One region of the Parashewanella sp. 2210YD4-3 genome, then DNA from elsewhere that is predicted to be linked to it. Evidence: riboswitches for the same ligand, from Rfam matches in the RefSeq annotation. Region 1 holds a riboswitch; the other holds the start of a gene.
The links. A riboswitch is a leader RNA that binds a small molecule or an ion and turns the genes downstream of it on or off. The one in region 1 is predicted to bind thiamine pyrophosphate.

Region 1 (7,548 bases):
GGAAACGGTAATGTCATGAAAGAAGGTGAGCAAGTTGCGATTGGTGGCAATGAAAGCTACGAGTCAGTTTGTCGTAAGCATTATAGAGAGTTTATTTGGGATCAGTGATTCCTTTGAGAATAATATTCCTGAAACTGTTTTTGGGTTTCAGGAATTGAATGATCATTTTCAGAGTGATCGATTAGAACCCTCCCTAGCATAATTACTACCCAGTAATCATAAAAACTCCAAAAGAGCTTAGTTGCGCATTCAAATTCAACTCTATTAGATAAATTCAATTCTGAATGTGACTCTAGATAGTCAGTAACGATTAGGTTTTTATCACTTTCACTGAAATCGTGGTTTGCGATTAAAGAAGCTAGTTCAAACAGTGGGTGAGATTGGCAAGCGTACTCGAAATCTATGCAAATTAAATGTTCATTATTAATGAGTATATTATCTGGATTTAAATCCCTATGACAAAATTGAAGCTTAATATTTAAGCTTTCTATTTCATTTACCCATTTTTGAATCATAGACTTTTGAGCATCCAGTTTTGCTTTTAGCTGTTTCCATTGCTCGTATTCAGTTAATAAACCAGAGTTACTACTTTCAGACAGTTTATATGAAATAGACTCTGTTTGTTGTTGATAAACACGCCATTGACTTTCGCAAGTGATCGATTTTTTAGGTAAGGGCAGGGAAGCAAGTTTATTGAGAAGTAGCTGAATATCTTCTATGCCATAGCTTTTATTTTCAGGCTGTGGAAGATATTCACTTAGGTAATACTCATAATCTTGGCTTACCCAAAACAGCTTAGGTGCAAGTTTTGCTTGTTCGGCGATTTTCCAACACTCGATTTCATTTTCTCTGTCACAAATAAAGCTGGATTCTCTAGAATTGACTCTTAAAACGTAATCTTGTTTATGAGTGCGGATTAAATAATTTCGATTACTTTTGCCTGCGGTAAGTGTGCTGATCGACGTAATATCAGCACTAATATTGAGCATTGTGGGTTGTTCACAATGCCCTAGTGCTTTCAAAACTTCTGTAGGAAATACATTCATTAAACTGAGGCTTCAGCCATACCTTGCTTCAAAGAGTCTTTCCATTGCATATAACCAATTACCGCTAGGATAAGATATAAACCAAAGAGCACAGACGTTAGTATCAATTCTTTATTTATGTAGAGATAAATGGAAACTGAATTTATTACCAGCCAATATAGCCAGTTTTCCAACACTTTTTTCGCTACTAGATAAGTCGTGACTACAGCGAAACAGGTGGTGGCGGTATCTAAGTAAGGGTATGAAGCATGGGTGTGATTCGCCATGAAATAACCTAAGATAACTGAAACAAAACCTGTGACAGCAATAATGTGAAAATGTGTTTGCTTAGACCAAGAAACAACTTTAACGCCATGGCTATTATTTCCGCCTTTAGTCCACATCCAATAGCCATAAACTGCCATCGCGATGTAGTAAAAGTTCAGAACAGAATCCATTAATAGGGAGACTTTCCAGAAAATAATGGTGAAAATGAGTGAGCTAGCAAACGCCGCAGCCCAGCACCAAATATTTTGTCTCATTGCCAGAACTAAGTAAGCGATGGCAAGAATAACTGCTACGGCTTCCCAATTGGTCATTACAGCCATTTCAGACTGAATTTTTGTAAGTATTTCCATGGTTATCCAGAAGTTAGGTTAATCACTCTTTATGGGAAAGGTCGAGCTCTGAGCCAATGAATTTACATACAAATACGGCTTTGCCCCATTTTGCATGTGCGGCTTCCATTTCGGTCGCTAACATACTCATGACTTCTTGATAATCACCACAAACTTGCGTGGCCATTGCATTGGTTGTGCGAGTAATGTTCGGATAATTTCGTAGTCGCTCAATAAACCACTGGATAGGTTCTAAGTAGTTTTCATTAAACGGATACATGCTTATTTCAGCGGTTAGTTTCATGATTAGTTTCCAAGTAATTTAACATTACATCTAATTCGGTGTAGAGATCGATAAGAGCAATAGTGCGGTAAGGCAACCGTCCGTTACAGGATGTAACGGTCGTGAGTACATGGACGTACGCTTCTGTTGCCGTGCGGACTATTGCTCTTTTACATCAGATCAAACTAGTAATTAAAACTTGATATTAGCGGTTACACCAAATGCACGAGGGTCACCAAAACGAATGTATTGTTTTTTCACCCAATCTTGATCTGGCTCGTTACCAAAGAAGAAACCACGAACACCGTATTGCTTATCAAATAAGTTACGTCCCCAAAGGTAAACGCCCCAGTCATCGGTTTCATAGCCAACTCTTGCATTGAAAATTTGGTAACCTTTTGATTTAGAGTCGTTACTATCAGAATAGAAGAACTTACTTTTACCACTGGTATTCAAGTTAACAAAAATACCATTATCAGCACGATAAGTCGCACCTAAGCTGTTTGTGACTTTAGGAGCGTGCGCAAGCTCACGGCCAGATAAATCGATAACTTTGCCGCGTTTGTCTTTATAGCTGTAATCGCCATAGGTTGCACGTAATAAACCTAAGCTTGCATATAGCTCTAGGTTGTCAGTCGCTTGCCACTTAGCATCAACTTCTAAACCATAGTTGCTTGAGTTACCAGCGTTCTCTGTATAAAGAATGAAACGATCTGGGCGATCTGGATCTTGCTCAGATGCAGAAACTTGCTGATCATGTCTATCCATATAGAACAAAGCGATATTAGTGTTTAAAGTATTTTCCAACCATCGCGATTTAAGACCTAATTCATAGTTATATAACACTTCAGTGTCGAATTGTTTTTTATCTTCAAACCCCTCAGGCAGACTCATGTTAAAACCACCAGCCTTGTAACCTCGAGCAATACGGAAATAAGTGCTGTGCTCATTGGATAAAGTCTTACTTAGCGATACGTGGCCACCCCACATATTTTCTGATGGAGAAAATGTCTCTTTTTTACTATCAGAGTAGTCACTGTTGCGACGTTCAAATCGCAGACCGTTAGACAGGCTGTATCCATTACCCAAATCCGTATCAATTTGTGCAAACACTGCATAATTGCTGGCTTCATAATCAGAGTCGATACTCCCACGGCCACCGTTATAAACATCAAACTGGCTATTATCTTCTTTGAGGTTCATGGCGTAAACACCCACCAACCAATCAGTCGAATCAGCGAAGATCCGGCCCGAATCCTTTGAAGTTAAACGAAATTCTTGCGATATGGTTTTACGGTTACCCGTTTTGTCCCAAATAGCATTGTATTCACATGGTTTATCACCACATTTACGGCTTTCCCAATATTTGGGGTTTGCCCAATCACTATCATAAGCGTGTTGGTGCTTGCTATCTGCAAAAGAGGTAATGGACGTAATGTTAAAACCAGCAGTACCAGTATGGTTTATTTTAAGGCTTGAGCCTGTGGTACGTTGGCTATCTTTACCCGGCTTGTCACTTAAGGTGTTAAAGCCGTTGTTATCAAGTGTCCAAGCGTCATAACCATTGTCGAAGTTGGCATGTAAAACCGTTAAATCTGCGGTGGTATCTTCATTAATCAACCAACGCAGTTTCATGCGGCCTGAGAATTCATCACGCTTGTTAGTATCATCGCGATTCAAGAAAGTGTTATCTCTAAAGCCATTTTGATTGTGTTGCTGAATCGAAACACGATAAAGCACCGAATCAGAAATAGGACCAGAACTAAAACCGCTAAAAGTGCGTAGGTCATCATTACCTAGCGATAGTTCAGCACCATGTTCAAAAACATCACTAGGGTCATTACTTTTTAGATAAATAAGGCCTGCTAATGCATTAGCGCCATAACGAGTACCTTGAGGACCTCTCAACACTTCAACCTGTTGTAAGTCGTACATGCTAGAAACCATGCCCAAGCCAGAAAGATCGATGTCATCAATGACATAACCCACAGATGAGTTTGGCGCACCTTTGTAATCCTCTTGCTCACCTACACCACGGATTTGAAAATAGCGTGGGCGAGAAGTCGCACCTGACCAGTTAAAGTTGGCAATAGAATTAAGCACATCTTCAAAATGTTGATCGCCTTCATCTTCTAACTGCTTGGCATCAATAATGGTTGCGCTTGCGGGCAAAGTAAGTAAATCGTTATTACGAAAGTCTGCAGAGACTTTAATAACTTCGATATCATCATTTGAATTAGTTTTAGCGATTGCTTGTCCACATAAAGTTGTAGATATGATCAATGCAAGCGGAGATAATTTTTGTTTTAAAGCTTGGTTTAACATGGGACCTCAAAAATATTCTGAGATCCGGCATTCGGTAAGCGATGTGAAAGTGCAAGTTTTACGACTACTCTAAATGACATGAGAGTATTCATATCATCTTTTATGGTCAATTAGCTCATTCCTACGCCGGTATAAGCCGGATCAGGTTCTAAGGGTTTAATCTCAGTTTGCAAAGCTCAATCAAGCTTTACAAACACCCCTTGGCGAGGGAAATTATATATGAAAACAAAACAAAAATTGAGACAAATGTTGCAAAAATATGAATAAAAATGGCTTTGTTGGTTTAAATGTGAGCAGTTGTTCGATTTTGATTGAAATGAGAGGTTTGTTTAGTGAAAGCTGCTTTCATAGATTAATCAGAAATCATCAGCGTCACTCCTGCGTATGCAGGAGTCCAGTGACTTTTTTTGATTTTAATAAAGGCTCTGGATACCTGCCTTCGCAGGTATGACACAAAAGCTTATTACAAGTTTTTCCGCCTCAAGAGGCGAGAAAATAAGCCCTAAATGATTAAATTAAAGCTGGAATACCTTTAATCATACCAACGGCAAGCATTGCTGCTAAGCAGATAACGAAAGCCAAAGTAGGGATAACTACACGGTCAGCAAATGAAAGCTGTTTTGGTCTTTCTTTATCACCAATTAATCCATTGTTATCCAAAAGCATGGTTAATGCCCAAGCGAGAACAGGGTTAGCCACAAAAGCTGCAAAAATACATATACCAGCCGCTTGGCTACTTACGCTGTCTTTCACCATTTGCAAGCCCGCTTCAAGTAGCGGTAAGAATACCCCAACAAGCAATGCAATAGACATTACTGGTCGCCAAACCGCTACATCCATTGGGTAACCAAGAATTGCTACCACAATACACAACAGTCCAAGTAAGATCGCACCAGCAGGAATAGGGCGTTTGGCAATCGCCGCAGGGATCATATACGTTCCCCAAGATGAAGTGATATTACCGCCACCGACAGCTGTTCCTACAATTTGGCGCAGTGAACAGGTGGTCATGGTATCGTCAACGTCCATCAACACTTTATCGGTGCCTTTAGGGTAGTTAAGCTCTTGGAAAATGCGGTGCCCCAAGAAATCAGGTGACCACATAGCTACAGCCAAAATGGCAAATGGCAGAGACGCAATAAAGTGTTCAGTATTTGGTAATCCTAACTGCCAACCGGTTTCAGTAGACCCCCACCAATAGACTGGGTTTAAATTAGGTAATCCCGGTGCTGTAACAAATTGTAGATCAAGCCCTGCACCAAGAACAAAAGCGATAACAATAGCGGTTATAGAACAAAGCGGTATCGCAAGCCAGCGTTTTTCAATTTTGGCTAAAAATGCATAAAGCACCACATTGATAAGTAAAATAACAAACGCTACATAAGATAAAGAGTAATCTAAAGCGTGCTTGGCTTGAAGCCCTGCAGACCAATCAAATAAAGAAGTGATCTGCCCTTTAGCCCCCATAAAACCAAGGTAAACGAGAAGCCCGCCGGCAACGCCACTGCTGGTGAGGTTAACGAGTCGAGAGCCCCCCTTAAGCCAGCTAAGTATTAGCCCGAAAACGCCAATCAAAATGGCTAAAGCGAGAGGATGTGCTCCTGCTAGAGCAATAGTACCAATGAGAGGGATCATTGGACCATGGTTACCACCGAGGTTAGCTCTAGGGTTAATAAAGCCCGAACTTAACACGCAAAATAGTAGTGCAGGGATAAGCATTTCAACGCGCATAACTTGAATAGCAAAGTCCGCACCTAGATTAACGTGTGGCCATTTTTCTGTTAATCCAGCAGCCCATGCCGCCATTACCGCTGAATACATTACGGTAATACCAATAGTACCAGCGATGGCCGGAACAAGATCTTCCCATTCAAAGCGGAAATCACGGCCGGGTAAGTTAAGCCCCCAACGGCGAGGCTTCATAATTTTTAGCTCGTTTTCAAGGTAGTCGCTTCTGGTTTCAAACTCAGAAGCAGGTCGATGTAGCTCTTGATAGCTTGCATCGTCCACGTTTTGATTGTTCATTTTATTATCTGACATAAATAGTATTGCTCCCAGAAGTTTAAACTGAGATGTTCTCACATTCGAGAATACATAAAATTAAATTGGTAATACCAATTTACCTGTGACAATAGTAACAAATGAAATGGTGTAGCATCGGTATCGAAATCACAGCTTAAAAGATTGGTTGGAAAAAATTGGGATCTTGCTAACAAAACTGTGAGTTATTAGTTTGATATGGCTTTGTAATAGAGGGGGGGTATGAGGCTTGAGTTGAGATTTAAAATGACATAAAAAAAGCGACTTCAAAGAAGCCGCTTTAGATTATAAGAAAAAGAGTTCTCTTAGAACTTTTGCGTGTAATTTGCTACAAAAGTACGACCGTAGATGTTGTAAAGGCTAGCATCGAAGTCGTTGCTTGAGTCTAAAACAGGATCTCTGTCAGTTAGATTACGAATACCAAAGCTGAACTTACCTTCCCAATCAGTACTATAGTTATAGTTGAAATCCATAGTGGTTTGAGAGCTTAAGTGACCGCTGCTTACACCTTTAACCGTACGCTCATATTGGCTATGAATGTACTTAGTGATTAGAGATGCGCTGTGGTTGTCCATGTTCCAATCAATAGTGAATGCTGCTCTTAGCTTTGGTAAACCGTTACGACCAATCTTATCAACTACTGGACCACTGAAGAACTCTTCTTCTTTATAGTTCAGTACATAACTTTGATCATAAACGAAACCAAACTCACCGAATGAAGTTTCAATATCAGTATATGCAATATTTAAATCGATACCTGAAGTCTTAAGGCCTTCACCGTTTACTAGAGGAGTTTCTGCAGAGTCGATCTTACCATTAGGGTTATCGCCTACACGCTTAAGTTTACCTTGTTTAAGGTTTCCATAACCAACTTCTCGCTCTTGCTCTAGTAATGCATCAAGAGAGATAAATTGGATAGCATTTTTAATATCAAGATTGTAGTACTCTACTTTAGTACTAAGTTGATCAGTAATGCTCCAGATAACACCTAAGTTTACGAAGTCAGATTTTTCTGCTTCTAACTTATCATTCGCTTTACGAGTAACATCGTATTGCTTGGCTTTACACTCGCTTACAGGAGTTTTAGAAGCTTCACAGTAATGGTAATCGGTAGCTGAATCAGAGCTGAAAGAATCTGCTGCATACAAATCAGTTAGAGATGGAGCACGGAAACCTTTACCCCAAGATGCACGAATAACAACATCTTCAAGAGCTTGGTAACGTAGACCTAGCTTTGGTGTAGCTGCTGAACCAAAGT
Region 2 (7,548 bases), on a different contig from region 1:
AGTACCATTCATCGAAACAGAGTTGAAATCAGGTGCAAGACCACGAACACGAACAAAACGGCCTTCACCTTGGTCACGTTCAATTGATATTCCCGGAACACGTTGCAGAGCTTCACTAACATTACTATCAGGGAAATTACCCAAAACGTCAGAGCTTATCACGCTTAATAAATTATCGGCACTGCGCTGGCGGTTTAAAGACTTGCTTAAAGAGCCACTTTGACCAATAACTTGGATACGCTCAATTTCACCACTGCCTAATTTAACATTCAAGCTAGTGGTACGATTGTCTTTCACTTCAATCGTTTTAGTTTGAGGAGCCGCACCAAGATAGGTAATGGTGACAGTGTAAGTTCCAGCTTTTAAGCCATTAAAAAAGAATCTGCCATCGCGACCTGCGGTTTGAGTTTGATTAAGTTCTTTTATCGAAACAATGGCTCCAGCCAATGGTTGCTGGCTACTATTGTCACGAATGTTACCTTCAAACTTGCCTGCTGCAACGGCAAAATTGGTCATCCCTGCTGCAATTAATGACAGTGTCAACATGGATAATTTAGTTGGCTTTTTCATTATTTTTCCTATGAGTTCATCTGAGATGTGGCAAAGGTAGGAAATAATGTTTTCATTTTTGTGACCGAAATATTTCGTCTTTGTTTAACTTGTGTTTTAACTCCAGTTTTGGGGTAGGTTTGAGCCAAATTGACTGCTTTGAAACTCTTTGGGTATCTACTTTTGTCTCTAAAAGACTGAGGTGTTTAGTTAAATATGATAATTAGGTGAGCTGATTTGACTGCAAAGCTAACTCGAAGGGTAGTAATAAATACTTAACATCATATGGTTAATTTGATCTTACGTTCAGTAAGGTTTCAAGAAAATGAAATTCGGAGTTAATTCGATCAACTGGAGTTTGTTATCAGTGATCATCGTGGCATTACTTCTTCCCGTTGTACTCATGTTGCAATCTTTACCAATCAAACAGAGCGTCTCTGTCGATTGGTTGGATATTATTACTGAGGGGGCACTATTCGGGGTAAGTTTTTGCTGGCTACTGGTGGTATATAGCGCAAGACCAAAAGGGCGGGTTACCAATCTGCTTCTAATTGGTCTTAGTATTTACATTTTCGGTTGCTACTTAGATATTTTAGACGAAATCTTTATTCGTAATGATTTAGGCGTTGCACTGAATATCATAGAGAAATTACCCACACCTCTTGGGTTAACCATTCTAACCTTTGGCTTATGGCAGTGGCGTCTAGAGCAAAGGGTTATTAATCAACAGTTACATAACCGTGAGCAGTTTATTAGACAGCACCATTTAGTTGATCCTCTCACCCAGCTTAATGACATTCGAGGGTTTGAAGTTCATTTAAAGCACTCTCTTGATAAAGGTTCAAAGTTTGGGTTAGTAATGTTTGATTTAGATAATTTCACAGAATTTAATCAAACCCACGGTATGGCCAATGGTGATAAGTTCCTTAATGAGGTCAGCCATTGGTTAAGTTATCGTTCTCGCAATTGTGATTTAATTTGTCGATACGCGGGGGATAGATTCATCGCAATGATTGATTCGAGTGATGATTATTTTATCCCAGTTTTGGCGCAGGAAATCACGGAGTCATTGAAAGCTCAGAAAATTCAAGTCAGTAGCTCTTGGATGCTTCCGACTGAAATACAATCAGTTAAAAACAACCAATGCTTTGAAGATGAAATCATGTTGTTCCGATTGATTGGTGTTTTAAACCAAAAAATGGAAACCATCAAATTTAGCAATACAGTAGTAAATGAATGGAAGCTGCAATGCTAGAGCCTGCGTTTTACCGTGATAAGTCCCTCAGATGCCAACCACTTGTTGCAAGTATGGTGGCATTGTTTAAACAGAGAGGGATTGCGGCAGACAAACTTCTTAAAGGGACGGGGGTTTTTGTTGCTGATTTGAAGCAAATTGACAAGTTGTTATCCCCACAGCAATTAAACCAATTAATTGAAAATGCCTTAAAACTTTGGAAGGGCGATGATCTATCGTTTTTACTAGGACAATTTTGGTTAGCTGAGCAATCACAAGAGCTTGCATCTGGTCTTATTTCAGCTAGTGATATTCCTCAGGCATTTGTTTTTTGGAATCAATTTAAGTGGCTAACTCATCCTTGGCTACAGATACATTTATTAGAGACGCAAGATTATTGGCATGTCATTTTTAGCCTTGATGTTGGCGCTCATCAACATCAAATTTTTTTTTATGAAAATCTGTTTGCAACCTTTCAGTCAATCTATAAACAGATGACTAAGCAGCAGCTCAAGGCGGTATACAGTTTTCCATACGCACAACCTAAGCAGCTCGCTTATTATCATAAATATTTTGGTCAGGATATAGAATTCTCTGCGCCCGTTTGCAGAATGTCAATTTGTAAAACCGCTCTGCAACCTGTGTATTCTCGAATTAGACACAATTCGTCTACAAGGTTAATTGAGCATAATGTATACAAGGTTTTAAAAGAGCAGCCTTTTCGTAAAGGTCTGCAGGGTTATATACGCAAGCAGTTAAAACAAAACAGAGTTAGCTTAGATGAAATGGCCGAGCAACTATCATTAAGTCCTGCTTCTTTGAAAAGAAGGTTGAAAGAGTACCATACGAGCTACCAAGCTTTGCAGGACGAGGCTCAGTTAATCAATGCCTTGATGGCTTTGTCTCAACATGAACCAAATGATGTAGCCAAGCAATTGGATTATAGAGACAGTAGTAATTTTCGTCGTACTTTTAAACGTTGGACAGGAGAGTTACCAAGCAATTATCGGTTGTGGTTGGCTTAACTCTCGTCTTTCCTGCTCAGGCTTTCACTACCAGAGATGGTACAACTCGGTGAACCATTATTACGGAAATAAACTCGTTCATTCTGGCTTTCTTGTTCAGGATTTTCTAAGGACATATATTGAGAAGCACCTTTCTCGTTTTTATCAAGTAATGCGTGTGATAACGAGGCATATTTAAGATCTTCAGGAACAAGCTTATCTGTTTTAAAGTGTTTCCAATGTGGGATAACTTCTGTAGCAAGGCTATGTTTTATACTTCTACGCAGAAAAAACGGCAATGCTCTATACATTTCATCCCAGTCCTTGTATACGCTTAAGGTTTGAGGGCAACATTTAAGAATCGCTTTAATGGTATCTATCAGTCCGTTTTTAGTTGCAATGACTAAAGGAGTGCCTAAAGGTTTCACCTTAGAGTCGCTCTGGAGAGCTCTAAGCCGAGATGTTTGATCAAATCCTTTAGCCTCTTCGGTTAGACCAAGAAGAGTTGCAATTAACCCTGACTGCTTTCTATCAATTGCATAATGCAATATTGACGTACCATGTCCATTTAAAATAAAGGGGTTCATTCCTTCCTGTAACATTCGATTTAGGGCTTTAGAGCTGCACGGGTAAGCTTTGATAATATTACCAATAAAGTCCATATCATTTATGACTGGAAAAGATAAATCAACACCTTCAGAAACTTTGGCTTCCACATCTTGCCATTTCCTCGTTGCGACAAGAGAGTTAAGGCTCAAAGTAGCTTTTAGCTGACTTTGTAATTGTTTGAATATTGAACATGTGGACGTTTCTTCACTTTGATTTAGATTAAGGGAAAGGATGAACTGTTGCCCTTTAGCATTAAGCATTAACTTATCGCCATATTTCGATTCTACAAAAACCCTGTTGAATTGATATGTTGAAGCACTAACAACAAATGTCGGCTTATAAGTAAGAGCAAGCGGAATCTCAGATATTTCGTTATAAGAAAAAAATTTTAATACATAAGGCCTGATCGTAGGGTCACTTTTATCAACAGTGAGTGCGAAAAATAGAGTTTTACCAGATGGTATCGTCATTGCAACACAGATCGTATCTTCACTGTCTACTAGGGAAAATCTGGTTAACACTTCAGATGTAAAAGTATTATTCAATGCATAAAAATACTTTGCTGGTTTTGCTTGGATTGGCATGTCAGCTGAAGCCATAGGCTCCTCTTGTTAATTGAAAGTATTTATATTTGTGTATTTTATAGAGTATTTTGAATTACTGAAGATAAATGAATAATAATTCACGCAAAAGAGATTTGTCGAATCTCGATAGTTAGAATTGCCATGTGAATTTTTGCCAAACTTCATAATTTTTAACTTCAAAACCAGTTGATAATACATTTAAATTATGAATATACTAATTGCGCTCAAACTTCTGAAGCTTTCAGGTTTTGAGCGCTACCAATAGATATTGGTAAACACTTGTCGGAGTGCCTAAATGGCTGAGATCGCACTTTCCATATTTGGAATAAAAAGCGGGATCCGTTGAACCTGATTGGGTTAAGACCTACGAAGGAAACAAGAAAAATTGAATTAAAGGATTAACATTCACTCTTAATGGGTGTGTATTCTTTACCATTCACTTTTCCAGTCAATACATCAGACCTTATTGGACACCAGACAAGCAAACTCAAAGAATTACAATTATTGTGAGATTGCTTATGAGCACCAACACTCGAAACGAAAGCCTTCATTCAGAAGGTCATTTTGAAAACAGTAACAAACAACCGCAAACTCGTCGTGAACGCCGCGAATATGCAGAGCAGTACATCAACAACTTAAGACCAGAGCAATTTCCCAACTCTGAAAAAATCTATGTAGAAGGTAGCCGACCTGATATTCAAGTCGGTATGCGCCGAATACATCAAACTGATACTATCCTTGGTGGTAGTAAAGAAAACCCGATTACCGAATCAAATCCACCCATTGATGTTTATGATTGTACTGGTCCATATTCAGACTTTAATTATGAAATTAATGTTCATAAGGGATTAAAACAAGTACGAAAAGGCTGGATTGAAGAACGTGGAGATACGGAGTTATTACCAAAAGTATCTTCTCAATATACTCAGCAACGTCTTGCTGATGACGGATTAGATCACATTCGTTTTGAAGATTTACCGACTCCTCGAAGAGCTAAAAAAGGTAAGTGTGTTACCCAAATGCATTATGCCCGCCAAGGCATTATTACGCCTGAGATGGAATACATTGCCATACGTGAAAACATGGGGCGTGCAGAATTAGCAAAAACTGAGCTAGGAAAACGGGATAAAGGCGAGAGCTTTGGTGCCATTATGGAGCCGATTACTCCTGAATTTGTACGTTCAGAAGTGGCTCGTGGTCGTGCTGTAATCCCATCAAACATTAACCACCCTGAAGCTGAACCTATGATCATGGGTCGTAACTTCTTGGTAAAAGTAAACTCCAACATTGGTAATTCAGCGGTAACGTCTTCAATTGAAGAAGAAGTCGAGAAGATGATTTGGTCAGTAAAATGGGGCGCTGATACTCTGATGGATCTGTCAACGGGGCGTTATATTCACGAAACCCGTGAGTGGCTGGTTCGTAACTGTCCTGTACCTGTTGGTACAGTACCCATTTATCAAGCGCTTGAGAAAGTGAACGGTGTTGCCGAAGACCTAACTTGGGAAGTATTTCGCGATACTTTGATTGAACAAGCTGAGCAAGGTGTCGATTACTTTACTATTCACGCCGGCGTATTACTTCGTTACGTACCTATGACGGCTAAACGTGTAACAGGCATTGTTTCTCGTGGTGGTTCTATTATGGCGAAGTGGTGTTTGAGTCATCACAAAGAAAGCTTTTTATATACTCACTGGCGTGAAATTTGTGAAATTTGTGCTGAGTATGATGTTTCACTGTCCATCGGTGACGGTATGCGTCCCGGCTCAATTGCAGATGCCAACGATGAAGCGCAGTTTGCTGAGTTAGAAACCCAAGGTGAGTTGACCAAAATCGCGTGGGAATACGATGTTCAGGTATTCATCGAAGGCCCTGGTCATGTGCCAATGCACAAGATCAAAGAAAACATGGAAAAGCAGCTTAAACATTGTGATGAAGCGCCTTTCTATACACTAGGCTGTCAAGTAACTGATATCGCACCGGGTTATGATCACTTCACTTCTGCAATGGGGGGAGCGCAAATAGCTTGGTATGGTGTGGCAATTCTTTGTTATGTCACACCAAAAGAGCATTTAGGCTTACCGAATAAAGAAGACGTTAAACAGGGGATGATTGCCTACAAGATTGCTGCTCATGCGGCTGACGTTGCAAAAGGGCATCCAACTGCGCAGATCCGTGATAATGCACTTTCTAAAGCACGTTTCGAATTTCGCTGGGAAGATCAAATTAACTTAGCTCTGGATCCTGATACCGCCAAGGCGTATCACGATGAAACGATGCCGCAAGAATCGGCTAAAGTGGCACATTTTTGCTCGATGTGTGGACCTAAGTTCTGCTCAATGAAGATCACTCAGGACGTTCGTGAATATGCTGCATCTTTAGAGTCAGAGGCTAAGAAAGTAGAAGTACAAAACCATCAAAATTATGTAAATGCGGTTGAAGCTGAAGTAATGGCTGGTTTTGAGCAAAAGGCTAAAGAGTTCAATGAATCAGGGGCTGAAGTTTACCACTCTCTTGAGTCAGAAGAAGCGTAGGAGGCACAATGGCTTCTTACAAAAACGAAACTACAGGGTGCATTCCGTGCCCTGTAGTTTGGACCATAGCGGGCTCGGACAGCGGTGGCGGAGCAGGGATTCAAGCGGATTCAGCGACCATTAATGATTTAAACAGTCATGCTTGTACTGTGATCACTTCTGTGACTGCGCAAAGTAGTGTTGCAGTAGATTTAGTTGAACCGGTTTCACAGCAATTGCTACAGCAACAACTGGATACTCTTGATGCTGATTTACCTCCACAAGCCATAAAAATTGGCTTGCTGGTGGACCAACAGCAAATTCTACTCATAGCTAATTGGTTAAAGCAAAAGCGAACTGATTTTCCAGACTTAGTCGTGGTGCTCGATCCTGTTTTAATCGCCAGTAGTGGTGATAGTCTTGCTGAATCGAAAGGCTTAGATTTTGCTCCTTTAAAAGGTTTAATTGATGTAATTACGCCTAATTTTTACGAGTTACAACAGTTATCAGAATGTAGCTTCTCAAATAAAAGAGACATAGTTACCGCCGCTAGCGCATTATCAAGATCTTTATCGTGCAGTGTGTTGGCTAAAGGTGGTGATAACCCTGAGTTTGTGGATAGTAAGCAATCAATGGATTTGCTTGTTTGTCAGCAAATTGAGCATTGCTCGGACAATCATATTAATGCTGAATTTTGGTTTTCCAGTGAGCGTGTAGATACAACAAATAATCATGGCACGGGTTGTACTTTGTCATCCGCCATTGCCGCAATATCTGCACACGGATATACCATCTTAGATGCTGTTGCTATTGCCAAAGCTTATGTGACAAAAGGCTTAACTCAAAGTTATCAATTGGGAAAAGGCCCCGGTATTTTAGCTAGAACAGGTTGGCCAAAAGAGATTGAATATTTTCCAGTAATTACTTCGACTCAATCGGAGCTGGTTGCAACTAAACCTGTAAAAGGTTTCAAGCCGTTAGATATCGAATTAGATGTTTATCCGGTTGTAGGTAATGTTGAGCTGATAGAGGCTTTATTGAAATCTGGCTGCACA

Region 2: another riboswitch for thiamine pyrophosphate. It lies ahead of thiC (phosphomethylpyrimidine synthase ThiC); the one in region 1 lies ahead of AC1EU0_RS12225 (TonB-dependent receptor).

Annotation. Positions count from the first base shown of each region.
Region 1 is NZ_JBWQOG010000007.1:160,425-167,972, forward strand. It holds gene AC1EU0_RS12205 (thymidine kinase) at 1-108, shown strand, start outside; gene AC1EU0_RS12210 (phosphotransferase) at 102-1,046, opposite strand; gene pnuC (nicotinamide riboside transporter PnuC) at 1,046-1,663, opposite strand; gene AC1EU0_RS12220 (hypothetical protein) at 1,686-1,946, opposite strand; gene AC1EU0_RS12225 (TonB-dependent receptor) at 2,118-4,250, opposite strand; TPP riboswitch at 4,352-4,461, opposite strand; gene AC1EU0_RS12230 (DUF3360 family protein) at 4,761-6,290, opposite strand; gene AC1EU0_RS12235 (TonB-dependent receptor) at 6,596-7,548, opposite strand, start outside.
Region 2 is NZ_JBWQOG010000003.1:63,536-71,083, forward strand. It holds gene AC1EU0_RS05530 (TonB-dependent receptor) at 1-570, opposite strand, end outside; gene AC1EU0_RS05535 (GGDEF domain-containing protein) at 875-1,804, shown strand; gene AC1EU0_RS05540 (helix-turn-helix transcriptional regulator) at 1,798-2,808, shown strand; gene AC1EU0_RS05545 (hypothetical protein) at 2,805-3,995, opposite strand; TPP riboswitch at 4,254-4,372, shown strand; gene thiC (phosphomethylpyrimidine synthase ThiC) at 4,499-6,514, shown strand; gene thiD (bifunctional hydroxymethylpyrimidine kinase/phosphomethylpyrimidine kinase) at 6,523-7,548, shown strand, end outside.